One region of the Anaerofustis stercorihominis DSM 17244 genome, then DNA from elsewhere that is predicted to be linked to it. Evidence: predicted binding sites of a transcription regulator. Region 1 holds the regulator's gene; the other holds the start of a gene.
What was found. Region 1 encodes Rex, which represses fermentation and respiration genes when NADH is low (regulators of the CRP and FNR family bind a similar motif). Its sites were predicted from a motif close to ATTGTTAANNNNTTAACAAT; they were not measured.
Positions count from the first base shown of each region.

Region 1 (16,467 bases):
TTTGCTTTTATTGGACTCAGTGCCTGTCTTGAAACGGCACACAGTGCAAATATGCTTTCATGAAGCTTTAAATCGTTTACCGTACCGCCTTTTAACATTTCTCTCCCTCTTATTATAAGGTCTCCTCCGAAGATAAAGCTGTCTCCGCCCACGGAGTTTATTGCGTGAGACAAATCGTTTGCGGCTAAGGTATCTTTTACATATATATCCTCTACGTTTTTAAGCTTGCTGGTCCCGTCGGCAACGCTTGCTATCACTGCAAGGTATGGCATCAAATCGGGCACTTTGCTTATATCTATGTTAAAGGCGTTTATCCTGTTCGGTCTTGCTATTATATCTCCGTTGGGACTTGCAAAAATATCTATCCCTATTACTTTTAAAATATCCAAGAGTTTTTTATTATCCTGTCTGCTTTTTAGGTTTAGATCTTTTACCATTACCTTATGTCCGAGAGCGCTTGCGGTTATCCAAATGCTTGCCATTGTAAAGTCGTTTTCTACGGTTACATTGCATGGTTCATACTTTGTGTTGATTATATCGAATTCTTTAAAGTTATTGTTTCTTACGTCTATTTCAAAGTCTTTTAAGATTTGAATGGTCCTGTTTACATAAGCTTTATCTTTTATTTCTCCGACTATTATTACTTTAGAGGCTCTGTAAGCTCTTGGCAGCATTGAAAGGAGTGTGGATAAACATTCTTTTTCGATGTCGGCTCTTATATAAAAAACAGACTTATCAATGCCGGTTTTTATTTTTAACGGATATTCTCCTTTTTCCATTTGTATCTTGGTAAATCCCTTTTCAAAAAAGAGACTGTAAAATGAGTTCAAAGGATTTTGTATAATCGTGTTTTTGTATTTAAGATTGAATTTAGTCTTTGAAATCAGCAAAATGGGTGCAAAAGTCCTAAGTAAATTTAAGTTGTTTCCTAAATCTATTTCTTCAAGTTTTATGTCAAAAGGATAGGACCCTTTTATCCTTAAAGTTTTTCTTTTGCCCTTAAATTCGTCAACGGTTATCCTTGCTCCCAGCAGACTCAATATATCAAGTATCTCTTTCGTTTCTTTATCGAGTAAAACATTTTTTATTATACTTGTTTCATTCGTAAAAAGAGAACATATCAAATATCTTTTTAAGTCTTCCAAAACCGGTTTAGCGGTAACTTTTCCGTTTAAAATTCTGCTATCAAGTGTTATCTCCATTTTTACCCCATAACCCCATTTTAAGATTTTACTTAATTTTACTATTTTTAAATTAAAATATCAATTATTTAATATATTTTTAATATTTTCTCCATATCGTAATTACTTTATGTTATAATATTTTCGCAGAGTAGATAAGATGCGTTAAGTGTTAAAGGATGGGAAGTTGCCTTTAAACGAAAACGAAAGTTGCGGTATCTTATTGCGTCCGCTGTGGATTTACATTTAAATATGTCATGAATAGCGGAGCTTTGTCTAGTAATACTTAGGAGGTAAAAAGTATGAATAGAGCAAGCTCTAGTTTAGTTAGTACGAGAAAAATCGTTTTCGCGGGACTGCTGATTGCAATGGGGATAGTACTGAAGATGTTTGAAATCAGTGTGACACCCAATTTCAGGATCGGGTTTACTACCGTTCCCACGATTTTTTCGGGGATACTCCTTGGACCCGTTTATGGTTTTGCCATAGGGTTTTTGTCTGATTTTATCCAATTTGTCATAAAGTCGGACGGAGGTGCATTTCACCTCGGTTTTACCCTTACCAGTGCCTTATACGGACTTATTCCCGGACTTATTGCAATGATGGTCAAAAAGAAAAATATCGAACTTGAATTAAAACATATTGTACTCATAGTAGTACTGTGTGAAGTTATATGTTCGATACTCTTAAATACCGTGTTCCTTATCCAGATGTACGGTTACGCTACGATAGCTATGATACCCCAAAGGTTTATAAAAGCCGTAGTCATGATTTTTCTCAACAGTGCAATAATTTATTTTCTATATAATAATACTAAAAACAAAATAAAGGTTTAAGGAGAAGGATTTAAAATGGGTTACAAAAGTGATATTGAAATTGCTCAGGAAGCAAAGATGGAAGACATCAGGGAAGTAGCAAAGAGAATAGGTTTAAGCGAAGACGATATAGAACTTTACGGAAAATATAAAGCAAAAGTGGATTATAATGTTTTAAAGAGGACCGAAGGTAAGAAAGGTAAACTGATACTTACCACTGCCATCAATCCCACTCCGGCAGGGGAAGGGAAAACAACGACTACTATCGGCGTTGCAGACGCAATAAGAAGGCTTGGTCATAACACGATAATGGCGCTTAGAGAACCTTCTCTCGGACCTGTGTTCGGGATAAAAGGCGGAGCTGCCGGCGGCGGATATGCTCAGGTCGTTCCTATGGAAGACATCAATCTCCACTTTACCGGTGATTTACATGCCCTTACTGCCGCTAATAATCTTCTTGCGGCGATGATAGATAATCATATCCAGCAGGGTAACGAACTTAATATCGATACGAGAAGGATAGTTTGGAGAAGAGCTATCGACATGAACGACAGACAGCTTAGGAATATCGTCTGCGGTCTCGGCGGAAAAGTAAACGGGACTCCTCGTGAAGATGGTTTTGATATAACCGTAGCAAGCGAAGTAATGGCTATATTCTGTCTTGCCAACAATATCACTGATTTGAAAGAAAGGCTCGGTAATATAGTTGCCGCATATAACATGGACGGAAATCCCGTTACCGCAAGAGATTTAAAAGCAAACGGAGCTATGGCAACACTTCTTAAAGACGCTTTGAAACCGAATTTGGTACAGTCTTTGGAAGGAACTCCAGCTTTTATTCACGGAGGACCTTTTGCGAATATAGCTCACGGATGTAACAGCGTTATCGCAACGAAAATGGCTAGACATTTCTGTGATTATGTAGTAACGGAAGCAGGTTTCGGGGCAGACCTCGGGGCGGAAAAATTCCTCGATATAAAATGCAGACTTGCAGACCTTAAACCTGATGCGGTAATCATAGTTGCGACGGTAAAAGCTCTTAAATACAACGGGGGAGTAAGTAAGAACGAACTTGGTGAAGAGAACTTGGAAGCTCTTGAAAAGGGACTTCCTAACTTGCTTAAACACGTTGACAACATAAAAAATGTGTTCGGACTTCCTTGTGTTGTTGCTATAAATAAATTCGTCAATGATACTGAAGCCGAAATCAGTCTTATTGAAAATAAGTGTAAGGAACTCGGCGTAAACGTAGTCTTAAGCGAAGTATGGGAAAAAGGCGGCAAAGGCGGGGAAGACCTTGCAAAAGAAGTTATAAGGCTTTGTGATGAAGAAAATAACTTTAAATTCTCTTATGACACTGATTTAAGCATTAAAGAAAAAATCGAAGCGATAGCAAAAAAAGTATACGGAGCAGACGGCGTTGACTTCCTTCCAAAAGCTAAGAAAGAAATGGATAATTTCGAGAAATTAGGTTTTGGGAATATGCCTATCTGTATAGCTAAAACACAGTATTCGCTTTCCGATGACCCAACCAAACTCGGAAAACCGGAAGGTTTCAGGATAACGATAAAGGATATGACCGTTTCTGCGGGAGCAGGATTTATAGTTGCACTTGCGGGGGACGTGATGAAAATGCCGGGGCTTGGAAAAGAACCTGCTGCATTTAAAATCGACGTCGATGAAAACGGAAAGATCTCAGGATTATTTTAGAAAATAAAACTTATTTTAAAGACCGTGAAAGCGGTCTTTTTATTTTGTTTTTTTAGATATACATATGAATATTTAATGTTAAATTAAGAGTTTTAACTAAAGATGATTTTGTCTTTTGGTATCAATTGATGAAATATGATTTGATATGATGTTTTAAAGGTGTATTTATGTATAAAGGGTAAGGTCACATGCTTGTTTTGGAGTATGATGTTTGGAGGAGGCGGGGCGCGGAATCTGCCGAAGGCAGGCGTAGTGCCCCGTAAGGCAAATAAAAAAGCTCCCATATGGGAGCTTTTATTTTATCTTATTTGTCCGTTTCCTGTGATAACATATTTGATTGTCGTAAGTTCATTAAGTCCCATAGGACCTCTTGGAAGTGTCCTTTGAGTTGCTATACCTATTTCACTTCCGAAACCGAATTCTTCTCCGTCGGTAAATCTTGTGGAAACATTCACATAGACACATGCACTGTCTATTTTGGAAGTAAATAAATTCATGCTTTCGATATTGTTCGTAACGATACATTCGGAGTGTTTCGTTGAATATTTATTGATGTGATTTATTGCTTCTTCTATGTTTTCTACGACTTTTACAGCAATTATATAATCGTTGTATTCTGTTTTATAATCTTCTTCGTCAGCTTTTTTTGCTTTGCTTCCGAGGATTTTTAAAGTTCTTTCGTCTCCTCTGAATTCCACATTATGTTCTTTGAGTTTGTTATATATAAGAGGAAGTACTTCTTCTGCTTTCTTTTCATGGACTAAAAGAGTCTCCAGTGAATTACACACGCTAGGTCTTTGTGTTTTCCCGTTGTCCGTTAAATCAACTGCCATATCGTTATCGGCAAATTCATCTATATATATATGGCAATTCCCCGCTCCGGTTTCGATAAACGGAACCGTTGCGATATCCTTTATGGATCTTATAAGTCCTGCACTGCCTCTTGGTATTAAAACGTCTATGTATTCCGTAAGCTTAGCCATTTCGGATACGTATTTCCTGTCGGTGTCGAAAACCAGCTGGATCACATCGTGGTTGAGTCCTGCTTTTTTTACTGCACCTCTCATTACTTCTACGAGTCTGGTATTTGTATTTATTGCTTCTTTACCGCCTCTTAGGATACATGCATTCCCTGATTTCAAACATAAACATCCCGCGTCAACCGTAACGTTCGGACGTGATTCGAATATTATACCCACCACTCCGTAAGGAACTTTCTTTATTACTATCTCCATTCCGTTTGGTCTTTTGGACCCTCCCGAAATGATACCCACAGGGTCTTTTAAATTGATGACTTTATCTATAGAATTCGCTATGGCTTTTATTCTGTCTTCGTCAAGAGTTAGCCTGTCTATCATAGATTCTTTCATTCCGTTTGCTTTGGCATTTACAATATCTTCTTTGTTTGCTTTTATGATACTTTTCATATTATTGATAAGTTCGTTTTTTATGCATTCAAGAGCTTCGTTTTTTTTGTTTGTATTCAAATCGCTTATGCTTCTGCCTGCTATTTTAGCTTTTTTGCCTAAACTGTTCATGTTAAACATTTGTATTACCTCACTTTCTTACTTTAAATAACGTTCCCTTATTTTCTCCGTCAAATAAGCTGTATAGGTCGTTCGGGTCTTTTGATGATAGTATGACCATGTCAAAATTGTTTTCAAATGCTATTTGTCCCGCTTTGATTTTGGTTATCATGCCTCCCGTACCCAGATTATTTACGGTATCCGCGCAGCAGCTTATTATATCGTCAGTGATTTCCTCTACGACTTCTATCCTCTTTGCATCTTTATTCTTGCTCGGATTGTCTGTGTATAGTCCGTCTATATCAGTCAGGATAACTAATAGGTCTGCTTTTATTATGGAACTTACAACGGCGGATAATGTGTCGTTATCTCCGAATTCAAGTTCTTCCGTGCTTACCGTGTCGTTTTCGTTTACTATAGGGATGACATTGTACTTAAGAAGTTTATCGAATGTATTTGTTATTTTAAGTATATCTTCTTTTTCGGATATTACATCATTTGTTATAAGTACCTGAGCTACATTATGATTGTACTCCCCGAATAACTTATCGTACAGATACATAAGTTCGCACTGTCCTATAGCTGCGAGAGCCTGTTTTTGTGATAGGTCCCTGGGCTTTTTATCAAGCCCGAGTTTACCCATTCCCACGCCTACCGCACCCGAAGAAACGAGGATTATGTCCCTTCCGGAATTTTTAAGGTCTGCGATTATTTTTACCAAATGTTCCACTCTTCTTATATTTATATTTCCCGTTTTATGAGTAAGAGTGGAAGTCCCTATTTTTATGACTATTTTTTTTGCTTTTACTACGTTTTTCATGATCTACCCTTATTTTGTTTTATTTATTATTATATAATAAAACAAGCTTCGTTGTAAAGAAAACTGATGTATAATAATTCAAATATGGGTTTTAAAAAGAAGTTTAGAAAACTAAACTCCTTTTTTATTTATATTTAATTATATGTTATGTAGTTCTTTATCACATTTCCTTCATGATGGTTCATCAATGCTTCTTTTACGTTTTCAAGCTTGTATTCGTTATAAAGAAAATCCTTTTCGTCTATGACTTTCATTTTTAATAGTTCAAATGCTTGGTTTACATATAAAGGAGTCGTATGGTACAGTCCTTTTATCGTAACTTGGGAATAATGAAGCAGTTTTGTGTCTACTGTAAGTTCTTCTCCCGCTTTTGTGCCTCCGTAAAGAAGTGCAAATCCTCCCGGACGAACCATATTGATAGACATTTCCCATACTTTGACGCTTCCCGCGGCTTCTACGGCAGAGTCAACGCCTCTTTTTCCCGGCGTCAAATCTTTGACAGCCTGAACCTGATCATCGACTTCTTCTATGTTTATTATATCGTATGCTCCGAGCTTTTTAGCCGCTTCGAGCCTTACTTTGCTTTTATCGCATGCAATGACTCTTGCTCCTTTTAAATATAAAAGTCTTATGAACATAAGTCCCGACGGACCGCATCCGTTTACCGCTACGTAATCTCCCTGTTCAACGGGTATCTGTGAAACTCCGTAGACCGCACATGCAAAAGGTTCGAGAAGTGCAGCCTGTTTGAAACTCATATCATCGGGGATACGGAACATATTTTGTTTTACGATTATCTCAGGTATGAGCTGATACTCGCTGAAACCTCCGTTTTTCAGCTGATTTGTAATGAGATTTTCGCACATGCAGTGTATCCCTTTTTTGCAGTAGTAACATTCGTTGCACGGAGCCGAATTATGGGCAACGACTCTGTCTCCGACTTTGAATTTTGTAACTCCTTCTCCAACTTCCGCAACTATACCGCTGCATTCATGTCCGATATTATACGGAGGCGTATGCTTTGCATATCCCCTTATATAACTTTTTACATCGGAACCGCAGGTAAGAGAGACTTCGTTTTTTATAAGTACTTCTCCTTTTCCCGCTTTCGGTCTTTCGCACTCTATAAGCCTTAAATCTCCCGGCTCGTATAACATTACCTTTCTCAATTTATCTACCTCGCTTAAAATTTAATTAAGTATAGTTTATCATCATTTTATTTTTTTGTCATTATTTTATTTTATCATCGGGGCACTACGCCTCACTGCGTGAGATTCCGCGCCCCGTCCCGCCTTTTTATCCGCATATAATAATTAGTAAGACTTTTCATTTTTTGATGTTGTATTCATATATATTTTATTTTAGATATTTAGTCCCTTAATACGGTAAAAATCAAGTGTTTTATGTTGCTTTGATTTTCAATCATTATATTCTTCAAAAATCAATAATCAGTTAAATTACAAAAAAAAATGTAAAAAAGGTGTACTTTTTGTAACTAACATAAGAAATCTGTAATATATGGATTTTATTACAAATAATCTTTTATATGTAATATTAATATGTCGTTATATGTGATTTCTTACATTATCACAATACATTTTGAGTATAGCATAAATGTCACAAAAAGTACGATTTTTGATATTATTGTCGAAAAATAAAGGGGGGTTAGAAATGAAGAGTAAGAGATTACTGGCGGTAATGCTGAGCGGATTTATGGTGTTAGGAAGCATGACACCCGTGTTTGCCGAAGAATTAAAAGGTGAAAACACGAATGATAATGTTGTAGTAAGTGAAGAGCAACAGGGAACCGACGTAAACAACAGCGAGGAAGTTAAAGATAACGAAAAAGCTGTTATAACAGATAAATATGAGCAAGATAAAACAGCACAAGATGAAAAGAAATCTGAAGAAAGTACTTCTTCAAATGAGTCTTCTAAAACGGTTAAGTCGACTTCAAAGACAGCTAAGGCAGTGGTGACAAACCAAACCGATGAAGCAACTGGACTTACATTCAGTTATGATGAAGATACAAAGGAAGCAACTTTGACCGGTAATAAAAATTTTAGCTATACCGGAGAAACTTTTAAATTACCCAACGAAGTAAACGTTGCGGGAAGCGATGAAAAATATAAGGTAGTAAACATATCCAGTTATGCTTTTTCAAGCGGTTATTTTAATTCGATAAAAGAATTGATAATACCTAAAAACCTTAAAAATTGGTCAGCGGATCAAAATATGTCTACATTTACCAATGTGGAGAAAATAACTTTTGAAGAGGGCTTCGAAGTAAAGGATTTACCGAGAGGAGCATTTAACTATATGTATAAATTAAAGGATATAACTCTGCCGAAGTCTGTAGAAACAATAGGAGAAAATGCTTTTGCGGGGTGTTCAGCACTGAAATCTTTTGATGTCGAAGAAGGAAGTGTTTTGAAGATTATAGGAAAAAATGCCTTTGATAGTGATACTGCTTTGGAGAGCATAACGATACCGAAGACTGTAGAAACAATAAAAGAAGGTGCTTTTTATAAGTGTACATCATTAGCTTCATGTACCTTTGAAAATGACAGTGCTATAAAAACGATGGAAACAGCGATTTTTCGTGATTGTAGTAATTTAAAAACTATAATCATACCCAGAAGTTTGGAAGTTTTAGATGGATTTAATTTCAGCGGTATTGAAAATATAACTTTTGAAGAAGGTTCAAAATTAAAAACAATCTCAGAGCAAGCTTTTTTTAATAGTAAATTAAAGAGTATAAGGATACCGAGGTCGGTAGAAACGATTTCAAGGAATGCTTTTTTCCTTTGTGAAGACCTGAATTCATGTACCTTTGAACCGGGAAGCGCTTTGAAGACGATAGGAGAATATGTATTTTCTCGTGTAGGTCTTGAAAGTATAACAATCCCTAAAAATATTACAAAAATTTCCGGAAGAGCTATAGAACAGTGTCCTAATTTAACAACGGTAGATACCGAAGAAGGCAGTGCATTGACTACGATAGATAATAATGCTATTTATTTTAATCCTAATTTTAAGACTTTTAAAACAACGAGTACAAACACAATCAGTATTGGCAGTGGTTTTGGTGAAGAAAACAGCGGTGCGAAAATCGAAGGATTTACGATTGTTGCTCATAAAGGTTCTGCAGACTCTCCAAGTTCATTATATCAATATTATTTGGATAATGATCCTGGTTCTTGGGTATTTAAAACAGAGGGAATATGTCACGGAACCACCGAAGTTGCAGGAACAAAAGTCGAACCTACGTGTACACAAGCAGGTAGCGTTACATATACAGCGGGAACTTGTGCATGCGGTAATGAAGTAAGTGATGAAGTTACAGTTGTCCTTCCTGCAACGGGAAATCATATTTTTGAAACAGTTACGGATAAGCCTGCAACATGCACCGTAAAAGGCAAAGAGCATAAGGTATGCAGTGGCTGCGGAGAAATTGATTATGACTCGTATAAAGATACGGATATGCTTGCTCATAAATTTGATAAAGAAGTTGTAGACAAAGAAGCTACATACACAGAAGAAGGCTCAAAGCATACAGAATGCAGTGTCTGCGGTACTAAAAAAGAAGGTTCCGATGTCATTATACCTAAGATTGTAAAAGAAGATGATAAAAATGACAATAACAACGACAACAATGTAAGCGGTTCTAGTAATAATAATCCAAGTAATAACGGTAATTCAACATCAAGCGGAAGTACCGTGACAAAAACAGGAAGTGATAAAACAGCGGTAAATACTCCTCATACTTCTGATGAAATGAATATGGTTTTATATGTCCTATTGGGTCTTGTATCTTTGGGAGCAGTAGGTACCGTAGGATATAAGCTTAAAAAGAGGAATATATAGTAAAATCTAAAAACAAAAAAAAGATAAATAATTAACTAAGATTTATATATAAGAATAAATAAGATATTTAATCAATTAAGATATAAGAATAAAAATATATATAAGTTAGAGAAGTAAAATAAATATATACATATTTATTTGAAAAAGTTACCCGGATGATTTCACTCAGCAGAAATCATCTTGATATAAAGGTAATATTTAAAACACCGATCCTAAAAAAGGCCCTACCCCGACGGGTCTTTTTTAGTTCCATGTTTGTTTTATAGTTTATACCTTGTTTAAAGATTTTGTTAGTATGGTAATGTTTGGGGATTAAGGGGAAATTTTGTTAGCAGTGCTTGTTAGGGGCGCGGATTCTGCCGAAGGCAGGCGTAGTGCCCCGATGTGTTTAAGTATATTATAGATTACATAAAAACACCACTTTTAAAAGTGGTGTTTAAGCTTGTTTCTTTTTACATTCAGGGCATATATAATGAATGTTTAAATCATATGATGTTATGTTATCTACTGAGTGCTTTTCTATAATTTTATCAAAGTTTTTAATTATTATGTCTTTCAGTTTACCGCATTCATCGCAAATAAGATGATCGTGATTGATTATATTTTTATCAAATCTGTCCGGTGCATTATGTATTTCGACTTTTCTTATTTCACCATCTCTGATCATTAAGTTTAAATTTCTATATATTGTCCCAATAGCGATATTTGGCATTTCTTTCTTTGCCGATTTATATATTTCTTCTGCTGATAAATGTTCTTTGGAATTTGTAATGATACTATAAATAAGCCTTCTTTGTTTAGTCATATTTATATACCCCACTGTTTTATATTTATATAATTATATCATATATAAACCTTTCCTTACAATGAATTTTATCTTTATTATAAGGAATAGATATTGTATCTATTTTTATGTTTTGGTTATATTAAAATTTTATTAAAAAAAATAACATGACACAGATAAACAAAGTTTTTTATGGAAAAGCTTTATTATTCTATAAAAGGAAATAGGGTGACGAAGTGTTAAGTGGAATTTTTAAAAATAAAGCGTTTATTTTAGCGTGTTTACTTATATTTAATTTTTCTATTCCGATAAGTATAAAAAACCATATAGATGAAAAAACTAAAAATGCAGCCATATATAAAGATATTTTAAAACAAAGCGTTGCGGTCATGAATGATAATGCGGCAAAAGAAGAAAAAAAAGGAAGCTCTTATGGATTTACAAAAAACATACTTGTATCAGCACTCCCTTTTTTGCATTTAAATGAGACAGGCTATGAAGAAGTTAAAATAAAAAAGGATATAACAAACGATACTAAAGATGATACAACCAAATTGGTAGCAGCCAAGAAGAAAATGAATGACAGTACTTCTACCGATAATAAGGCAACAAATAAACCGCTTGTTTTGATATATCATACTCATGCTACCGAGTCTTTTAAAGATAAAACGAATAAGGGAACATATCGTTCAAGGAATAATAACGAAAATATGGTCGCTGTGGGTAAGGAAATGGTCAATGTACTTAAAAATGAATATGGTATAGAAAGCATCCATGATACGGCTCAGCATGACTATCCAAGCTATAATGCAGCTTATGATAATTCTCTTAAGAGTGCTGAAAAAATATTAAAAGATAATCCGAGTATAAAATACGTTTTTGATATACATAGAGATGGTCTTCCATCTTCAAATAATAATGTAAAATATAAAGCAAAAGTAGGAAGCACAAATGTTGCTAAGGTGATGATAGTGTTAGGTATGGATCATAAAAATTCCGGCAAGAATTTAAAATTTGCCGATAAAGTTAATAATCAGTTTGATAAAATGTACCCGTCGATTTGTCTCGGAGTTACAAAAAGGGAGCCTTACAGGTATAACCAGTGGTTAAGCAGTAACAGTATACTTTTCGAAGTCGGCAGTAATCTTAATAATCTGCAGGATTCGAAAAATACTGCGAAACTTATGGGACGAGTTGTCGGTGAAGTAATAAAAAAAGATATGAAAGGTAAATAATGCATAGAAGAAGAAATATATCTTTACCTATTATGATTTGTTTACTGATTATGATAATAACTTTTGCCGGATATTTGGTGTATGATTTAACCGATATGTACTATGATACTTATGAAAATACAAATTCCAATTTGCTTGTAGAAAATAATAATGAAACAGATAAAGTTTTAAATGTTTTCGGATATGAATTTAAAGTTCCCGATTTAGAGGTTTTCACTAAATAATAACCTGTGAAAGCCTCTATTTAATTTCATTTTTTTTACATATTTATTTTTAAAATAAAGTTTATTTTTATTGACATAGTTTAAATAAATCAGTATAATTATACTGATAAAAAAATACTGATATATAAGAAGGGAGCCTATACATAAAAATGAAAAAATACTCTATATCAAAACAGGCATTACAAAGATTACCTTCTTATTTAAACTATCTGAATTGGGCAAAAAGAGAGAATGTTAAAAATATATCTTCTCCGACTATTGCAAGCGATTTAAAACTCAATGAAGTTCAGGTGAGAAAAGATTTGGCTGCAATAAGTTCAACCGGCGGTAAACCCAGACTTGGATATAATGTCGATACCCTGATTTCGGATATTAAAGTATTTCTTGGTTATGATGAAACCGATAAAGCAGTTTTGATAGGTGCGGGACAGCTTGGCAGAGCGCTTCTTTCTTATAACGGCTATGAGGATTACGGACTTGAAATAGTGGCGGCATTTGATGTCGATAATGCGGTTGTAGGTAAGAAATTCAAAGGAAAGCCCATTTATCATATTGATATGCTTGATAGAGTATGTAAGAAAAATAATATACATATAGGGATCATAACAGTTTCAGCGGAAAATGCACAGGAAGCTTGTGACAAACTGGTAGAGTGCGGGATACTTGCGATTTGGAATTTTGCACCTTGTCATTTGGTTGTTCCGGATAATATCCTCGTTCAGCATGAGAATACTGCGGCTTCACTTGCATTTTTATCAATGCATCTTAGAGAAAAGATGAAAAATGAAAAATAATTTAATATAATTTTTAAATTGATTAATTAATAAATATTCATTGTAATGTTTTAGGTATTATTATATAATTATTATATATAATGCCAAATAAAATCCTTTATTTATAAAGGGTTTGGTAGTTTATTGTTTATAAAAGTTTGGTAATACACCGACTTATATATATAAGTTCATAGCCTTGCCTTTGCTATGATAAAAAAAAGGTTTTATTTTAGGAGGAAAAAATATGGCAAAAAAAGTAGTTTTAGCAGGCGCTTGCCGTACTGCAATTGGTACAATGGGTGGGACTTTAAGTACGACTCCTGCCAGAAAATTAGGTTCAATCGTAATCAAAGAAGCTTTAAAAAGAGCTAATGTACCGGCTGATCAAGTTGATCAAGTATATATGGGTTGCGTAATCCAAGCTGGTTTAGGTCAAAACGTAGCAAGACAAGCGTCAATCGATGCAGGTTTACCTATCGAAGTACCTGCCGTTACAATCAACGTAGTTTGCGGTTCAGGTCTTAACTGTGTTAACATGGCTGCTCAAATGATTAATGCAGGTGATGCTGATATCGTAGTAGCAGGCGGTATGGAAAATATGTCAATGGCTCCATATGCTGATATGAACGGTCGTTACGGACATAGAATGAATAATGCGACATTAGTTGATACAATGGTTAATGATGCGTTATGGGATGCATTCAACGGATATCACATGATTCAAACAGCAGACAATATTTGTGTTGATGAAAGATGGAATCTTTCAAGAGAAGAATTAGATGAATTTGCTGCAGCTAGTCAACAAAAAGCTATCGCAGCACAAGAAGCAGGAAAATTCGATGATGAAATCGTTCCTGTAGAAGTTAAAAAGAGAAAAGAAACAATAGTATTTAATAAAGATGAAGGACCTCGTCCTGGAACAACTCCTGAAACATTAGCTAAACTTAGACCAATCAATAAAGATGGAAAAGTTACTGCAGGTAATGCTTCCGGTATCAATGACGGTGCGGCTGCAATAGTTGTAATGAGTGAAGAAAAAGCTAAAGAATTAGGTGTTACACCTATGGCTACATGGACTGCAGGTGCCCTTGCAGGTGTTGACCCAACAATAATGGGTATCGGTCCTGTTGCTGCAACAAAGAAAGTTTTAGCTAAAACAGGCATGAAAGTTGAAGACTTCGATTTAATCGAAGCTAACGAAGCTTTCGCTGCTCAATCAGTTGCTGTTGGTAAAGATTTAGGATTTGATTTATCTAAATTAAACGTTAACGGCGGAGCTATAGCTCTTGGTCATCCTGTTGGTGCTTCAGGTTGTCGTATACTTGTAACATTATTACATGAAATGCAAAAACAAGATGCTAAAAAAGGTTTAGCTACACTTTGTATCGGTGGTGGTATGGGTTGTGCTACTATCGTTGAAAGAGACTAATTTAAATTAGTAATTAATTTTAAGGAGATATTAAATAATGGGTTTTGTTAAGTATGAACAAGAAGGTTTTGTAGGTATCGTTACTATTGATCGTCCAAAAGCTTTAAATGCTTTAAATGAAGAAGTATTAAAAGATTTAGAAGCTGCATTTGACGCTATTGATTTAGATACTACAAGAGCAGTAGTTGTAACAGGTGCAGGTAAATCATTTGTTGCAGGCGCTGATATTGGTGCTATGAGCACAATGACAGCAGAAGAAGGCGAAGCTTTCGGTAAATTCGGTAATGATATATTTAGAAAAATTGAAACATTCCCACTTCCGGTTATTGCAGCAATCAACGGTTTTGCACTTGGCGGCGGAAATGAATTGGCAATGAGCTGCGATATCAGAATTTGTTCTGATAAAGCTGTATTCGGTCAACCTGAAGTAGGTCTTGGTATTACTCCTGGATTTGGCGGAACACAAAGACTTGGCAGAATAATCGGTATCGGTATGGCTAAAGAATTAGTATATGCGGGATATAACATTAAAGCTGATAAAGCTTTAGAAGTAGGATTAGTAAACGCTGTTTACTCTCCTGAAGAATTAATGCCTGCAGCTATGAAATTAGCAGGAAAGATCGCAAAACAAGCTCCGATTGCAGTAAGAAACTGTAAAAAGGCTATGAATGACGGTTTACAAGTAGATATGGATCAAGCTATAGTAGTAGAAGAAAAATTATTCGGAGACTGCTTCAACAGTGAAGATCAAAAAGCAGGTATGAAAGCATTCCTTGAAAAAGGTAAAGCTGAATTCCAAAATAAATAGTTTATAAATAAGTAAAAATAGTCTAGGATCATTCCTAGACTATAAATAATAATTAATACGGAGGATAAGAATGAAAGTAGGTATTATTGGTGCTGGCGCAATGGGTTCAGGTATTGCTCAAGCATTCGCACAAACAGAAGGTTATGAAGTTTGCTTATGTGATATTAACGAAGAATTTGCAGCAAACGGTAAAAAAAGAATCGAATCAGGTTTAAACAAAAGAGTAGCAAGAGGCAAGATGGAACAAGCCAAAGCTGACGAAATCTTAGGAAAAATCACAACAGGTGTTAAAGATATTTGCGGTGACTGCGATTTGATCGTAGAAGCTGTACTAGAAGTTATGTCTATCAAACAAGACACATTTAAAGAATTAGATAAAATTTGTAAAGAAGATTGTATCTTCGCTACAAATACTTCATCACTTTCCGTTACAGAAATCGGAGCAGGTGTAAACAGACCTATCATTGGTATGCACTTCTTCAATCCGGCTCCTGTAATGAAATTAGTAGAAGTTATCGCAGGTTTAAATACTCCGGCTGAAACAGTGGATAAAATTAAGGAAATTTCTGAAGAAATCGGTAAAACTCCGGTAGAAGTTGCTGAAGCTCCTGGCTTTGTAGTAAACAGAATCTTAATTCCTATGATTAATGAAGCTATCGGTATTTATGCTGAAGGCGTTGCTAGTGTAGAAGGTATTGACGCAGCTATGAAACTTGGTGCTAACCATCCAATGGGACCATTGGCATTAGGTGATATGATTGGTCTTGATATTTGCTTAGCAATTATGAATGTACTTTTCACTGAAACTGGCGACCCTAAATATCGTCCACACACATTACTTAAGAAAATGGTACGTGGCGGTCAATTAGGTCAAAAATCTGGCAAAGGATTTTATGATTATAAATAGGAGGATTCAAAACAAATGGATTTTACATTAAGTAAAGAGCATGAAATGGCGAGAACTCTTTTCAGAGAATTCGCTGAAACAGAAGTAAAACCTCTAGCTCAAGAGGTAGATGAAACAGAAGTTTTCCCTAGTGAAACTGTTGCAAAAATGCAAAAATTAGGATTCCTTGGAATTCCTATGCCTAAAGAATACGGAGGACAAGGCTGTGACACATTAACATATGCTATATGTGTTGAAGAATTATCCAGAGTATGCGGTACTACAGGCGTTATCGTTTCAGCACATACATCATTAGGTGCTGGTCCTATCGAAAAATTCGGTACACCGGAACAAAAAGAAAAATATTTAAGACCACTTATCAGTGGCGAAAAACTTGGTGCATTCGGTT
Region 1 is NZ_DS560019.1:186,429-202,895, reverse strand. It holds gene ANASTE_RS05595 (3-phosphoshikimate 1-carboxyvinyltransferase) at 1-1,202, opposite strand, end outside; THF riboswitch at 1,327-1,418, shown strand; gene ANASTE_RS05590 (folate family ECF transporter S component) at 1,484-2,017, shown strand; gene ANASTE_RS05585 (formate--tetrahydrofolate ligase) at 2,033-3,706, shown strand; gene ANASTE_RS05580 (glutamate-5-semialdehyde dehydrogenase) at 4,006-5,253, opposite strand; gene proB (glutamate 5-kinase) at 5,264-6,052, opposite strand; gene ANASTE_RS05570 (alcohol dehydrogenase catalytic domain-containing protein) at 6,187-7,209, opposite strand; gene ANASTE_RS05565 (leucine-rich repeat domain-containing protein) at 7,724-9,919, shown strand; gene ANASTE_RS05560 (Fur family transcriptional regulator) at 10,356-10,724, opposite strand; gene spoIIP (stage II sporulation protein P) at 10,940-11,938, shown strand; gene ANASTE_RS05550 (hypothetical protein) at 11,938-12,162, shown strand; gene ANASTE_RS05545 (redox-sensing transcriptional repressor Rex) at 12,312-12,956, shown strand; gene ANASTE_RS05540 (acetyl-CoA C-acetyltransferase) at 13,180-14,364, shown strand; gene ANASTE_RS05535 (enoyl-CoA hydratase-related protein) at 14,402-15,172, shown strand; gene ANASTE_RS05530 (3-hydroxyacyl-CoA dehydrogenase NAD-binding domain-containing protein) at 15,243-16,079, shown strand; gene ANASTE_RS05525 (acyl-CoA dehydrogenase) at 16,095-16,467, shown strand, end outside.

Region 2 (16,467 bases), on a different contig from region 1:
AGTTCTTTCCTCGCATTATTCAAGTTATATAATGTAGAGTTTTTCTTGAATACCAAGGTTTCGGGAGAATTCAAATACTTCGGAGCATTCTTCACATTCTTGAATATCCTTCCTCCGAAAGCTATCAGCTTCCCGTTGACGTCCTGTATGGGAAACATTATCCTATCTCTGAAATAATCATACACTCCCCTCTTATCGTTTGTACGTACCAGCCCTGCTTTTATAAGAGTATTCACTGAATACTTCTTTTCTTTTACAAGATAGTTATATAAATTATCGAATTCGTTTATGGAATATCCAAGACCGAATTTCTTTATCGTTTCTTTTTTCAGTCCTCTGTCGAGCAAATATTTTAGAGGCACACCGCTTTTCATCAAATTCTTATAATAATAATTCGCACTGTCTTTTATGCAGTTATAAAGCTCCTGCTTTTCATTGTAGCTTATTGCGTTCTCGCTTCTTCTGGTATAATTACCGTTTTCTTCGTACTGAACATTTACCCCTTCCATATCCGCAAGGAGTTCCACAGCTCCGCTGAAATCCAGCTTATTCATTTCCATGAGGAAATCGAGGACATCACCGTTCGCATTGCAGCCAAAACAGTGATATCTGCCCATTTCGGGAGTTACCACAAAAGAAGGTGTCTTTTCCGTATGAAAAGGACATCTCGCCTTATATCTCGTACCGGACCTTTGAAGAGGTACGTACTGATTTATGATACCTACTATATCCGCATCGTCTACGAGTCTGCGAATAAAATCTTTTTTAAAATAACCCTTCATATTCCTCCTTAATAATTTTCTTTTTTCTTTTTTAAGAAACAAACCTCTAAGGGGCTCTGCCCCTTACACCCTGCTTAATCTTTGCTCGCCCAAAGATTAAGAATAAATGGCTTCACTCAAACGCCGTGATGGCTTTCAACGCAGTTGGATTTTCTAAAAATCTCTGCCCGAGATTTTTGAAACAACTGCTATCCCAACCCTTTTAATAAAAGTTCTATTAAATATTAAAATTAATAACTCTTTCAGGTAAATAGCGGATGAATGACTTCAGTAAGTTTAATATCTCTTTTGCCGAAGGCTTAGGCACCGCGCCCAGCGGGGTCGTTTTATCCATATTGTAACTGACCCAAAACTCCAAAGGAGTTTTGTAAATCTTAACTTTAGTTAAGATTTAACTGAGCAAAGCTCAGAGGTCAACAGGAGCAAATGCCATTTATGAGCATTTGCGAATGGTTTCTATGTGCATTTGCAAATCTTGCCTTTGGCAAATTTGCTCATGTTATCGCATGTGTTACCACATCTAAATTTTGTTCCTCAAAATTTAGTAAGCCTTCTTACGAAGTCTTCCGATAGTCAAAATATGGTCAGGTTTTTAAGGGCGGACAGCCCTTAACCATTTTACATTCCCCAAATAGTACTCGGAATAAACAATTCCTTATAAGTATTTATAGCAAAAATATCGGACATACATGCAACGTAGTCGCATACGCTCCTGCTCAGTCCGTCAGATTCTACTCTTTTATAAAAATCAGTCGGCATTTTTTCCGGATGCTTCGTATAATAATCGTAAAGCCGTTTTACTATAGCCTTACCCTTATTCCCTTCTTCGATTGCCATTTTGGAATGATATACATTTTCAAACAAAAATTTTCTCAGTCCCATTGTCGCTTTATAGATTTCATCGCTCATTTTTATTTTATCTTTATGTAAACTGTTTTTGATTATATCCATTATCATGGTATTTATCCTCTGTGAATTAGTATTCCCGAGAACTTCCGTAAATATTCCGGGAATATCTTTCTCTTTGAGTACTCCGAAACGAACGGCATCATCTATATCGTGATTTATATAAGCAATCTTATCTGAAAAGAAAACTATCTCTCCTTCTAAGGTAGAAGGCTTGAAACCGTGACAGTGGTTCTTTATCCCGTCAATCACTTCATGTGTAAGATTGAGCCCTCTGCCGTCGTTTTCTATCCTCTCAACCACTCTTACGCTTTGAATATTGTGTCTGAATTCAAAAGGACATATCTCATTAAGTACCTGTTCTCCGCTGTGACCGAAGGGAGTATGTCCAAGGTCGTGTCCCAGAGCTATGGCTTCCGTCAGGTCTTCATTGACTTTAAGTGCCCTGGCGATACTCCTGGATATCTGAGATACCTCGAGAGTATGAGTAAGCCTTGTCCTGTTGTGATCTGTCTCGGGAGAGATGAATACCTGCGTCTTATGTTTAAGTCTCCTGAAAGACTTACTATGTATTATCCTATCCCTGTCCCTTTCGAAGTCCGTCCTTATTTCACAGGGGATTATACTTCGTTTTCTTCCCTTTGTATCGATGACTTTAAAGGCATATTCGCTGAGTCTATTAAGTTCTTCCCGTTCTTTTTGTTTTCTTATGTTCATATAATCTCTTTCTGCGGGCAAATCCCCGCATACCACATTCTGTAGGGCTCTGCCCTACGACCCGCCAGTATTTTTCCTAAGCAAAAAATACTGGACAAAATGCTTCCACTCATTCGCCGTGACGGCTCTTAACGCTTCTCGATTTCCTAAAAAAACGCTACCCGCGTTTCTTGAAAGAGAAGCTACCCCACCTCTTTACATATAAAGTTTTATCTTTAATTAGAAGCTATAACTCTTTTAGGCAATTTGTATATGTCTCCGGGAGGATGTTTAATATCCCTTTTGGCGAAGCCTTAGGCACCGCGCACAGCGGGGTCGTTTTATCCATATTTTGGACAAGCAAAATATGGTCGGGTTTTTAAGGGCAGACAGCCCTTAACTATAGGTTGTAGGGCAATGCCCTACAAAATAGATTGTAAGGCTATGCCTTACGAATTCGCACGCAATGCGTATAATTATATTTATTATAACATATATATACTCCTTTGGTTATATCTTTAAGAAATCTTTATTTAAAACTTTATTGTTTTTTATGTAAGAATATTCCTGCTTATCCTTTTCACTTTTCAAATTATTGAATAAGAAGACGGAAAGAAGTATCAAAAGTACGTTTTTACTTCCGAGAAGGAGCACATATACTCCGAGGAACAGCAAACTAAGGTCTACTATAAAACTTATTATAAAGACGTATTTAAAGGCATCGGGTTTACTGAGCTTTATCTGAAGCAGTGAAAATATACACCTTGAAGCATCTAAAGGGATAGTTGGAACGAGATTAATAAGACCTATTAATATATTATAAAAAATAAAAAAATCGTATGAAGGGATATAAATATAAAAACTTGCAAAGACGATTATTCCCGCAAATATAAAATTGGCAAGAGGTCCCGAGAAGTATAACAGAAATTCCTTATCGGGACGCATATCATGACTTACATATGAAATTTTAGCGCCGAAAGGAAGAAGGGAGACATTATTCACCCTAACGGAAAATATCCTTGCGGTGATAAGATGTGCGGTCTCGTGGATAAACAGTGAAAAAACAAATATCAGAAAATCCACGAAACCGCTTTGAGAATATATTATAAAAAGCGCAAAAACGCTTAAAGACGTCAAAGTAAATTTATTTAAAAGGGATTTAAACTTCTTGTTCATTAAGTTGTGTCCTATTCTGTTTTGGTATTATTATCCGTGGTTTTGTTCGTGTCCGATTTGGTATCCATATATGTAAGAGGGTCTACCGCAGTATTATCCACCCATACCTCAAGCCCGAGAACATCTCCGCTGTCGTTATTATCCATGGAACCTATTATATTACCGCTGGTTACCGTATCCCCCACCTTTACAAAAGTAGTCTTGACACCGTCGTAAATCACGTTTGTGTTGTTGCCCACATCAAAAACCACCCTGCTCCCGCCGTAAGAACTGGATACCACGTTTGTTACCTTACCGCTTGCCGAAGCAAATACTTCTTCGCTCTTTTCGGTTTGTATCTCGATACCTCTTGGCTTTACGGTAGTGTTAAAGACAGGGTGAGTCTTATCTTCAAATTTCGTTATGACTTCCCCGCTCACCGGCATTTCCAATTTGAGTTCACCCCTCGAAGAACTTACCGCAGTGCTTTTGCCTCCGTTAAATACGCTGGCAGTGTTATTTACAAAAGAAACGACCTTGTCCTTTGCCTTGCCGAAAGAAAAGACATCACTACTGAATACGCTGTCTATCTTAGATGTAACGGAAGTCGGAAGAGATACATCTAACATGTCCAATGTTACATAAGAAAGCGCCAGTATCACTACGAATATCATCACATTCAAAAACCTGTCTTTCTTCACAGGCGCCTTTTTGTTCCTGTTATAACTATTATAATTCCTGCTTCTGCTGTTATAAGAAGTTCTTCTGTTTCTTTGATTTTTTTTACTTCTACCGCTTTGCATAAATATCCCTCCTAATAAAAGTCCTATTTAAGTATATTAAGAGGTAAATAAAATATTCATAAATATTTACTTGAAATGGAAAAGCTTTTTTTGTATAATATGAAAAGTAATATGCGGATGTGCTGGAATAGGCAGACAGGCACGGTTGAGGGCCGTGTGTCCCACGGACGTATGGGTTCAAGTCCCATCATCCGCACCATATAAAGAATTCAAGGGGCTCGGCCCCTAAAACCCCGCCAATTTTTACTTGTCTAAAAATTGGATTTAACGACCCCGCTGGGCGCGGTGCCTAAGAGCTTCGCTAAAAGAGATATTAAATTTACTTTTAACTTTCATATGCTGATTACCTAAGAGAATTGCATATATTATAAAAGTAAAATAATAAATACTTATTATATAAGTTTACAACATCAAGTTGATGTTGTTTTTTATTGTTTATGTTCATCATATAGTTTAATTATTCTCTTTAAAATAATATACGAAACTTAACAAATTGTTATAAACGATTTGTTATTATTTTCTATGAAATTATCATATAATTTTATTACTAAAATTTTTTTAAATATTTATAAATACCTACAAAAGCATTTGGCTCAATTTGTCTTGATGATAAGATTAATCCTCTTAATCTTATTTTCGATTTGCTATCATTTGGATGACTTTTTAAATATTCAAACTCTTTAATTATTTTCAGTCTAAGCGAATTAGGTATTGATAATTGTCCGTTTTTATCTATTATTACACCAGTTATACGTTTAGGATATCCATTTAAATATCTTTTAAATTTAGAATTTGATATATTATAATTATACTTATTAATAATTCTTTTTATTTGTTTAATAAAATCATATGAAATTTTATTAAAAGAAGAAAAAATAATATCATCTACGTAAATTGATACATTTATTGAATTTTTATTAGCTAAATTATATATTTCATCAAACATATCTTTATTAACTAAATAAGATAAAAGTTGACTTGCAGGAGAGCCAGAAATAAGATGATTCTTACAAAATATATTTTTATATTCTAAAAACTTTTCTAATTTTTTATTATTTTTTATTTTTGTTCTAGTCAAATCAACAGTAGTTAAATTTGTTAATATATACGCTATATCAGAAGAACACTTAAAATATGTTAAAAAAAATAAATAAACCTTTTCTCTTGATATATTAGGGAAAAATGATTCTAAATCTATTTTACAAACATATTTATTTCCCTTATGTAAATAGGCATTATCATAATATGATCTACCCTTTACACCAGAAAAAACATAATTGGGCATTTGTAATAGAGAGAGTATATTTTTTAATCTAGATTGTATTTTTTTTAATTCTAAATCGGGAACCTCAATTAATCTTTTTTTACCATTTTTATTATCTATATATGGTGTTATCAATTGAGTGATATATGATTGTTTGAAAAATTTTTTATCAGGAATTTTAAGAAGATATTTTAAATAATTTTTATTTGATAATTTATATAAAGGTGACTTTTGAATTTCCATAATTTCTTTCTTAAAAGGCGAGTTGACTACTGATTTCCAATAAAGATAATTATTTGGTAGACAAAATTAATTATCTCATTTAATAAATCAGTTGATATAGTTAGTACTATTAAAATAAAAATAATATAAAAATTTAAATTTATTTTAACATATACATTATTGTTACAAAATAAATTAATTTTATTTGTAACTTTTTTATTTTTTGTCTCCTTCATGATGTCACCTCCTTTGCATTTATTGCCTCAAAATTATTGAGGTCTCCCAATCAATAAAACAAAGAAGTTACAAGTAGTCTTATATCTATTTGTCAACTCTTTAACCTAATCTCCCTTAAAGGAAATAATACACACTATTACTATTATACTTTACTTATATAATCATTATTTTCATATTATATATTAATATATAAACATAATAATACAGTGTTCAATAAAAATCTCACTAACTAGTAATGAGTCATTCATCAAAAGATGAACCATAATGGGAGAAAATCTGACTACAAATACTAACAAATAAATTATACCATATAATATGAAATTTACAAAATATAAAATTTTATTATTATATTTTTAATAATATTAAACTACCTCATATCACTATTCTTTCCCTCCCCATTGACTCTGACACGATGTCAGATAATATAATGGTTCCAAAACATAGGAGGATAAAGATTATGAAGAAGATAATAACGGGGATAAAGCACCATTTGGACGATTATGAGTGCATGTGGAACGGTATCGAGGACATATACATGAACAAAACCAATGAAAAGATACCCGATCAGTTTTTCTTTTCCATGGCGGGATTTTGCGGGTTTACCTACCTTCAAACCAATAAATCGGACATAAAAAGGATGGTATCTTTCGGCGAAGGCAGGACAAAACAAATGTATAAATACCTTGCCCCGATAGTGGGGTTTGATTATCAATTCAGTGAATGCAGGACACCTGAGACGGCACTTACAAAGGCAAAGAGGGAAATAGACATCGGTAACCCCATTGTGATAGGGGCTTTTGACATGTACTACTTGGAATATCTTCCTAAACTTTATCACAAAGAGCACATACCTTTTCATTATTTTTTGATGATAGGATATGACGACAAAGAAGAAAAGATATATTTGTACGACTGCGGAAGGAAAGATATCCAGGAGTTATCATATAAAAATGTCCTGCTTGGAATGAACGCAGAGTATCCGGGACTATGTAAACCCAACACCATTTGCAAGATAACGATGAACAAACCGAAGGATAAAAAATATATTATAAAAAAATGTTTGGAAGATAAAGCAAATTTATACATAAATCCTCCGACAAATTTCATGGGAGTAAAAGGAATAAAGAAGTTAGCGAATGAACTGCCTAAATGGGAAGAAGAAATAGGTAAAAAAGAGACAAGAAAAGTGATTTTGAATATGATAAATTTCTTAGGAAGCGTGCCAAAGACACCAAACAGACTTCTCGGAATAGACGAACCCGATGACATAACATATATGTGCTCAAGGGATAAGTTTGGGAGAGTACTTGATGAAATCGGCAATGAATATGATAATTTATACTTTAAACGATCAAGCGGTTTATTTAAAGAAAGCGGAAAAGAGTTTACAGAATTATGTGATATTTTTATCGACTATATTTTGAACGATAAGGATATATTCGAAAGAGCAAGTCAAATCATAACAAAGATAGGACGTATCGAATATGAAGCATATACGCTTATAAAACAAGGATTAAAAGAACTGTAGATATGATTTTTACCAACAAGCAAAATAAATCAATAATATTTATAAAAGAGGTATCCCCTCTTTTTTATTTGACTAAATAATCATTACCTGCAAAAGCCTTATTTATATCATATATTCAAATGACTTAAAACAAGTATAAACATCTTCTTACTATAACAGGAATATGTTATAGTCTCCTAATAATCATACTTTAAAGAAGCATATGAAATACAAACTGACTATCAGAATAAAACCGTACAAACAAAATAAAAATGTAAGGATAATGATAACGTTCCTGTTCCGATATTTGCAAAATGTTTTACCGCATTTAGAACAAGCCTTAAAATCTTTATTTATTCCCCTTAGTGCACAAGCACTATCTTTTATTCTTTTTTCACCCTCTGAAGCAAGGTTTTTCGTAACTGCATTATCATCATTTGATTTTTTATCCGCATTAAGCTCTCTATCTTTTTCCATGACTTATTATCTCCGATAAGCCTTATCAAAACCAAATATCTTACTTTTAGTCACAGTAGTGATATAATACAAATATTACATATTATGATATTTTTCGGCTATATCAACCAAATTTTTCTTACATAAAACATTAAATACGTAATACTATTCAATAGTTACAAAAAGTAAAGTTTTTTTACCTTTTTTAATGTGTTGCCTGATGATTTATTCTGTACCTCCTTAATATATTTAAGCTTACAACTACAAAAAAGCAAAACGATAATATCTGTAAATAAGCAAAAGAAAGAATATCATGACCTTGATATTCTTTCCGGAAAATTCTTTTTATCATATTTAAATAATTTATTTGTGATTAATTAAAATGACATTTAAATTTTATAATCAAGTACATTACTCTTAGCTCAATAATCAACACTTTCAGGCAACATTTATATGTCTAAGTAATATAATTTTAATATTAAGACAGTAAAAACACTGATTTATCTTTCTTAATAAATATAAAAGTTCTAATTTAGCAATCAATAATGAAACATCGCTTTTATATAATCAGGATATGACAACATATAATAAGTCAGCTCTTTTTTATCGAAGGCTTGGATACCATGCCAAGAGGGGGGCGTTTCTTCCATTCTGTGATTATTAAAAGACTTCGAAGAAGGCTTGTTTAAATTTACTTAAGTAAATTTTAGATGTGTGAAACACAATTAATAACACGATTTCTTAGTTTTCTGTGCAGAAGATTTGCGTCAGCAATATTTGCGAATTAGGGCAAGCAAAGATTAAGCAGGGTGTAAGGGACAGCGTCCTTTAAAGTTGAGATTTAAAGATATTTAACACATATTGAATGACCTTGGTTTTCTTGGAGCGATGTATCCACTCATCAAAAGTTATTTCATCACAGTCCTTTAAAAGTTCAAATATTTCATATTTTAGTTCGTTGGTGAATTCCGTATCGGGAATGAAATTCCCGCATTCATAGTGAAGATAAAAGCTTCTGAAATTCATATTTATTGTTCCTACGATACTTGCGAACTCATTTAAAATTATTTTGCTTCTTATTAAACCTTTATTGTATTCGTATATCCTAACTCCGTTTTTAAGTAGTCTGCCGAAGTTATATTCGCTTAAATATTTAGATGCTTTCTTATCGAATACTTTAGGAGTTATTATCCTTATATCAACTCCGCTCTTTGCCGCAAGACAAAGGCAGTCGACCATTTCGTCATCTGGATTTAAATACGGGGTAGTGAGGTATAAAGTCCTTCTTGCGGTGCTTATAAGATATTTATACATATCTTCCGCGATATGGACATAATTAGCGGGACCATCGGCAAATGGCTGGCATACAATACCGCATTTCATTTCATAAGAATTTTTATATTTCTCGAATTCTGTTATTTTATTGTCGGTTGCCGCATTCCACATTCCTATGAATATAAGGGTAAAACTCCATGTACTTTCTCCTTCAGTTCTTACAGCACAGTCCTTATTATAAATTTCATTTTCCTGTAGATTTATAAAACTGTCTTTTAAGTCAAAGCCCCCCGTATATGAAATATTACCGTCTATTACTATTATTTTTTGATGAGAACGGTAGTTGTAATATTGTTTAAATGCGTTCTTGTGTATTTCATTAAAAACAGTAACTTCCATTCCGATCTCTTCCAAATGTTCCTTTAATCCCTTCGGTATGTTAAGTATGGAACCTATATCGTCATAGATTATTTTTACCTCGACACCTTCTTTTGCTTTTTCCTTTAACAGTTCATATATTTCATCCAATACTTTCCCTTTGGATACAGTATAAACGCTTATGAATATAAATTTTTTGGCGTTTCTTATATCCTCTTTGATATTTTTATATGCTGTATCCCCGGAAAAAAAGAACTTAGTGATATTGTTTTTATATGGGGGATAGTGATAGTTGGTCAGATATGACGACAGTCTCTGAGCGTCTATATTATCCATGTTATAAAGTATTTCATCGTCTGTTATCTGTTTATAATTTACCCTGTCTATTTGCTTTTGAATAAGGGAATGCTTTCTTAAATTTGAGTGCTTCTTACCCCAGAAATCATACATTATGTGTCCCACTATGGGAAGAAGAAGGACAATTGTCATCCAAAACATCTTATATGCCGAATTCCTTTCTTCCGCCATTAAGTGCATCAGTACAATAACGCTCAGCACTTCAATAAATGTATATACTATTACCGCATGGTTTTTAAGAAAATAGGTAAGCAGTATCATAAATGCTATTTGTATCAAAAATAAAAATGCTATGAAAAGTATTCTCATTATGGTACCTAAACGGTTATTTCCTTTATTTTTCATAAATACCTCTTATATAGATTTTATGTAATTTTATATTTATTACACTTTGTTCGTTATTTTTTTTCTTTTTTACTTTATAGGATTGAGTTATATGTTTTAAATTATTTTATATATCAAACCAAATAAAACTTTCTATCAAAAAAAGCGAATCATTAAGATGTTATGAAGTCTTATAATTCGCTTTTTGCATGGTTTAAAGAAAAAATCTTTCGATCATCTTTTATTATAAATATTTTTTATATTTTCGTCAATATTATATTATCAATTTTTCACTTGAAGATGATACACCTACAGCCCCGTTCTTTATACATGATATAACTTCATCTTTCGTTTCTATCATTCCTCCGGCTATAATGGGTACGTTTACCTTTTCTCCGATCAATTTGATAGCTTTAGGCGCAATACCGGGCAGTATTTCCACAATGTCGGGTTTTACTTCTTTTATGAGTTTAGCTGAAGAAACTATAGTGGGAGAATCCAGTGCGAATACTCTTAAAATACTTGTTAGATTAAGGTCTTTCGCTTTGTTTATAAGTGCTTTTTTAGTGGTCAGTATCCCGTCGGGATTCGTAAGTTTATATATGTATTCCAGAGCAATGGGGGAAGATGAAAATCCATGTACCAAATCTACGTGAATAAATGCCATTTTTCCCGCATTTTTGATTTTCTTTACCTGACTTACCAAATGATCCATATCCGTATGTATGATAAACACGACTTCAGCTCTGCTTTTTATTGCTCTGTCGGTCTCTTCTTCACTTCTTACCGATACTATTATAGGATTTTTCTTTAGTGCATCTATCAATTTCTTGTTCATAAATTCTCCTTTTTTCTTTTTTAAAGAAAGAAATAATCAAGGGGCTCTGTCCCTTACACCCTGCTTAATCTTTGCTCGCCCTAATTCGCAAATATTGCTGACGCAAATCTGCTCATGTTATTTAGTGTACTTCGTACACATAGATTTTAATTAATTAAAATCTAAAAATCTTCTTGTGAAGATTAAAATTAGTCAATTTAAGAATAAAAGGCTCCACTCAATCTCCGTGGTGGCTCTTAACGCGGTCGGATTTTCTAAAAATCTCTGCCCGAGATTTTTGAAACGACCGCTACCCCGACCCAATATAGGAAGTTTTATCTTATATTAAAGATAATAATTCTTTCAGGTAATTTGGATATGAAAGTGGGAGGACGTTTAATATCTCTTTTGCCGAAGGCTTAGCACCACGCAGTGGAAGAATTTTTATCCCTTTTTTGTTTCTTCGGACAAAAAAGGGCAGGGTTTCTAAGGGACTCCGTCCCTTAGAAGGTTAGCCCTACAGAAAGTTCTTGTTTTCGCAGGAATAATTATACCATTTACGAACAAAAAAATAAACCCACTATATTCCTATAATGGGTCTGAATGGATTTTATGATATACTATTTTTGATTTTAGCAGTTTCTCGTTACAAGAAGATCTGCTCCCGTACCGCAGATGTCTTTTACAACTATATCACCGATTCTAACCGGAGCTTTTAGGACTACGGAGTTGATTTCTTCCATAACTTCGAATATCTTTGCTTTCGGTACTCCCGCATTTGTTCTTACCGAAGTCACATTATCTCTTCCGCCTTCGACTTTAATAGTAGATGTAACTACTCTCTTAGGCTCTACGACTTCTTCTTTGGCGTATTTGTCTCCTCTCGGACAAGTATTCCCGGTTACCGAAAATACTTCTTTTCCTTCGTATTCTACCGTTAAGGCACATCCTCTAGGACAGCATATGCACGTTAATTCTCTTTTCATTATTTATCCGCCTCCTCGATTTCAAAAGTAAGTTCGCCTTTTTTATCTTTTATCAAATCTTTCTTGATGTTTATGTTTATCATTTCTCCGGGTAAGAATTTAAGTTCTTTCTTTCTTAAAATTTCTTCTCCGTTAAGTTTTGCCACGACGTATCCCGCAGGCACTACTCTGTTTACTCTCATGAACATGGATACGTCTTCTTTTAAGTCTTTTGAGGAGATTTTCTGAGGAACGGTATAAGATATGGGAGCCACTGCTTTTGTCACGATATCTTCGCTTACATCGTTTCCTTCTTTGATATATTCCGCAGCACCTTTACCTGCGATAAACCCTTCGTTTGAAACGAAGTCTACAAGGTCGTGTACCTGAAGTACGTTCCCGCAGGCGAATATGCCTTCAATGCTCGTTTGTCTGTTTTGTGATACATAAGGTCCTTTTACTCTAGGGTCGATTTCTATTCCCGCCATATTTGAAAGTTCGTTTTCCGGGATAAGTCCGACGGATAATAACAAAGTATCGCAAGGTATCACTTCTTCGGTCCCTTCGATAGGCTTTTTGTCTTCGCCGACCTGAGCAACCACAACAGCTTCAAGCCTTTCCTTACCTTTTATATCCACTACGGTATGAGCAAGCTTTAGCGGTATATCGTAGTCTTCGAGACACTGAACGATATTTCTTTGAAGTCCGTTTGAGTAAGGCATAAGTTCAAGTACGCATTTTACCTTTGCACCCTCCAAAGTCATCCTTCTTGCCATAATAAGTCCGATATCTCCCGAACCAAGGATCACTACTTCTTTACCTACCATGTAACCTTCCATATTTACAAATCTTTGAGCTGTTCCCGCGGTCATTATACCGCTTGGACGTGAACCTGCCATGTTAAGGGCTCCTCTGGTCCTTTCCCTGCAGCCCGTAGCCAGTATTACCGCCGTAGGTCTTATGGTCTGATAACCCGTTTCTTTATTTAAAAAATGTATCGTCCTGTCGTCTTCAAGTTTGATTACCATTGTGTCAAGCATAACATCTACGCCAAGACGCATTATAGTATCTATATCTCTTCCCGCGTATTCCGGACCCGCAAGCTCTTCTTTAAATCTGTGAAGTCCGAAACCGTTATGGATACATTGGTTAAGAATACCGCCTAACCTCATATCTCTTTCGAGGATAAGTATGTCCTTTACTCCGTTTTCTTTTGCCGAAATAGCAGCGCTGAGTCCAGCAGGACCTCCGCCGATTATTACTAAATCATAGTTTTTCATCTTAGTTGTTACCTCCCTTGTTAAGTTTTCCGGTTAGAATATAAGATTCTTCGCCTTTCTTGGTAACATCTTCATAGTTCATATCGTATTCTCTCTTTATGATTTCCATTACCCTAGGAGAACAGAAACCTCCCTGACATCTTCCCATACCCGCTCTCATTCTTCTCTTTACGCCGTCTAAGGTCGTTACCTTGATACCTCTGTGAAGGACGTCTACTATCTGACCTTCCGTGATAGTTTCACATCTGCATATAACTCTTGCAAATCTAGGGTCTTTTTTGATGAGTTCATTGATTTCTTCTTTAGACATATTTTCCATGTCCACATATCCTCTTCTATTAGGATCGAAATCTTTGTTTTCACTTAATTCAAGTCCCGCTTCTTTTAAAATATCAACGAGCATTTCGGCTATCGCATATGAAACCGTAAAGCCCGGAGACTGTATGGCAGCGGCATTGATAAATCCTTTTGTGGAACTTTCTTCGATAATGAAGTCCTGTGTATCCGTAGTCGCTCTCAGTCCCGCAAACTGAGTGATGACTTTGCTTTTGTCGAGTTTGTTTATAAGAAATCTCTCCGTTTGAGCCCATACTTCGTCTAAAGTTTTTGAGTCTGTAGAAACATCTTCTTTATCGTCTATGTACTCTGCGTTAGGACCTACGAGTATATTTCCGTCCTGAGACTGTGTAAGAGCTATACCTTTTGAATGTGCTTTCGGAGTAGGGAATATGACAGGATGAACTTTTGATGATTCACAGCTGTCAAGCAGCATATATTCACCTTTTCTTGGTGTGATTTTAAAGTTCGTTTCCGCTATCATGGAAGAAATCTTGTCCGCATATACACCTGCTGCGTTTATCACGTATCTTGCTTTATATTCATTGTCCTTTGTCTTGACCGTAAATACGTCTCCCTCTTTCGTGATATCCGTTACTTCTTCGTTAAGGTTGAATTCAACACCGTTCGTAATAGCATTTTCGGCTAATGCAACGCAGTATTGGAAAGGCATTGCGATACCCGCAGTCTTACAGTAAAGAGCTGCGATGACTTCGTTTGATATATTGGGTTCGATTTCGTGTATCCTGTCGATATCGATTATTTCCGTTTCGACTCCGTTCTTATTTCCGTTTTCCTGAAGTCCTTTGAGTGTTTCGATATCTTCTTCGTCGAATGCGAGAACGAGAGAACCGCATCTTGTATGACCGAAATGGAGTTCGTTATCCAAAATAGTAAACAGCTCGTTTCCTCTCTTTGATAATTTAGCCTTGATAGTTCCGTGAGTTGCGTCGTAGCCTCCGTGTATCATTCCCGAATTGGCTTTTGACGTCCCGCATGAAACATCTTCTCTTCTTTCCAAAACGCCTATGTTTAAATCGTACTTGGAAAGTTCTCTTGCGGCAGAACAACCTACCACACCTGCACCGATAATTAGCACATCATACATTTCTTTCATATTTTCCTCCTTGTAAATACAAAAAAACAACATACACACTTAAGGTCTTTAAGCGTAATATGTTGCGGTTTCTCTTCTAATCTCTTCCGCTATTTAATTGTAAATTGATATTTTTATATATTATATAACTTTCTTCCAAGAATTTCAAGTCCTTTATGTGACTTTTGTAAAGATAATTATAATTAGATTAATTTTGTAATCTAATTATATTATATTCCATTTTGTTTAAATTGTCCTTACCTTTTAATATTTACTGCATTTTTATTTAAATATTATTATAATTAAAAGATTTTTGAAATGAGTCATTTAACCCACGAAAAATTAAATATTTAAGATTTGACAGATCTTAAAGCACCTCTTTTATACGTTCATAAACATCGTTTACCTTTTCCATGAAACTCATCAGACAGCTCCCGTCTTCATGATCATTTAATATATCGAGTAAATCCGATGCTATCAAATCGGCTGCCTCTTCGTTCTCTTCTTTCATATCGGAATAGTCCATATCCACAAGTACCGCAATGTCCGTCTTGAAATCATCGGTATCGCTTTCACCGTTCAAATAATCTTCGATGATTTCCAAAGCTTCGTCTATCATATCTTTACCTCGCCTATATATTTTTAACAATTATATCATGACTTTTTATTCAATACAACAAAATATATTAGAGGTATGACCCATTGTAAGGGGCTCTGCCCCTTATAAATATCATATACCCCCCCTACAAATATCATCAAAAATGTAATAAATAACAAAAAACGTTCAAAATGCGAAATATCCATGTTTTATTGTGGAAAACTGTGGATAACCTGTTAGTATGTTGATAACTTTCGGGATATTTCGGGTTTTAGCCTTAAAAATCGGCTTTTTCTTTGTTGATAATCTTCGGCATGAGAGAAAAATCATCATAATTCAGTCTGTTCATTATTATAAAAGATGTAATGAATGCTATGGTTATTTTAGGTGAAGTCGTATATAAAATAGATTCGATAAGAGAACTCCTGTTGCTTGCAAAGATGAGCAGAGAAAGAAGTGTTTTCTTTTCGAAATTCATATCCGCACTCATTGCGAGGTTGAATATCCCCCCGTCGAGAAGTGAAGATATCTTCTCTTCGTTTAATATAAGTTCATTTACTTCTCTTATTATTTCAAGTCTGAATTCTTCGTATGAATACTCTTTTATAGGCTCAAGACCAACAACGTCCGCGGTTATTTCAAGTGCCGCCATAAAAAATCTTTCATCTCTTATGGGTATATCACCATAGTCGTATCCGTTCTTATCTTTATAGTAATCGTTGATAAACTCTATATAACTTTTTATCCTCTTGTCGCTTATAAAGAAATTAGAAAATCTGTCATCCATTATAAGCCTTGATATATCCCTTGGTTTGAGGGATATATCGTAACCGTTCATAGGTCTTTTGACATAATAATGACTTGAGAGATATTCGTCATTATATAGTTTCGTATCCAAATATCCCTTATTTATATTTTCTTTCAGCTGTTTGCTGTTGAATAAAAACTGACCGTAGAGAGTATGCTTGCTTATTATGGTATGAACGGTAACATCGTCTGCGACTTTTTTCTTT
Region 2 is NZ_DS560015.1:212,118-228,584, reverse strand. It holds gene dnaG (DNA primase) at 1-782, opposite strand, end outside; gene ANASTE_RS01055 (deoxyguanosinetriphosphate triphosphohydrolase) at 1,401-2,405, opposite strand; gene ANASTE_RS01050 (site-2 protease family protein) at 2,895-3,560, opposite strand; gene ANASTE_RS01045 (murein hydrolase activator EnvC family protein) at 3,572-4,342, opposite strand; tRNA gene ANASTE_RS01040 (tRNA-Leu) at 4,456-4,541, shown strand; gene ANASTE_RS01035 (reverse transcriptase family protein) at 4,890-5,849, opposite strand; gene ANASTE_RS01025 (BtrH N-terminal domain-containing protein) at 6,523-7,593, shown strand; gene ANASTE_RS01020 (hypothetical protein) at 7,777-8,049, opposite strand; gene cls (cardiolipin synthase) at 8,857-10,383, opposite strand; gene ANASTE_RS01010 (glycerol-3-phosphate responsive antiterminator) at 10,637-11,200, opposite strand; gene ANASTE_RS01005 (DUF1667 domain-containing protein) at 11,812-12,165, opposite strand; gene ANASTE_RS01000 (NAD(P)/FAD-dependent oxidoreductase) at 12,165-13,424, opposite strand; gene ANASTE_RS00995 (NAD(P)/FAD-dependent oxidoreductase) at 13,426-14,877, opposite strand; gene ANASTE_RS00990 (hypothetical protein) at 15,224-15,475, opposite strand; gene ANASTE_RS11165 (patatin-like phospholipase family protein) at 15,732-16,467, opposite strand, start outside.
Region 2: a site for Rex is predicted at 6,407-6,426, ahead of ANASTE_RS01025 (BtrH N-terminal domain-containing protein). Genes of this name have one in related genera too.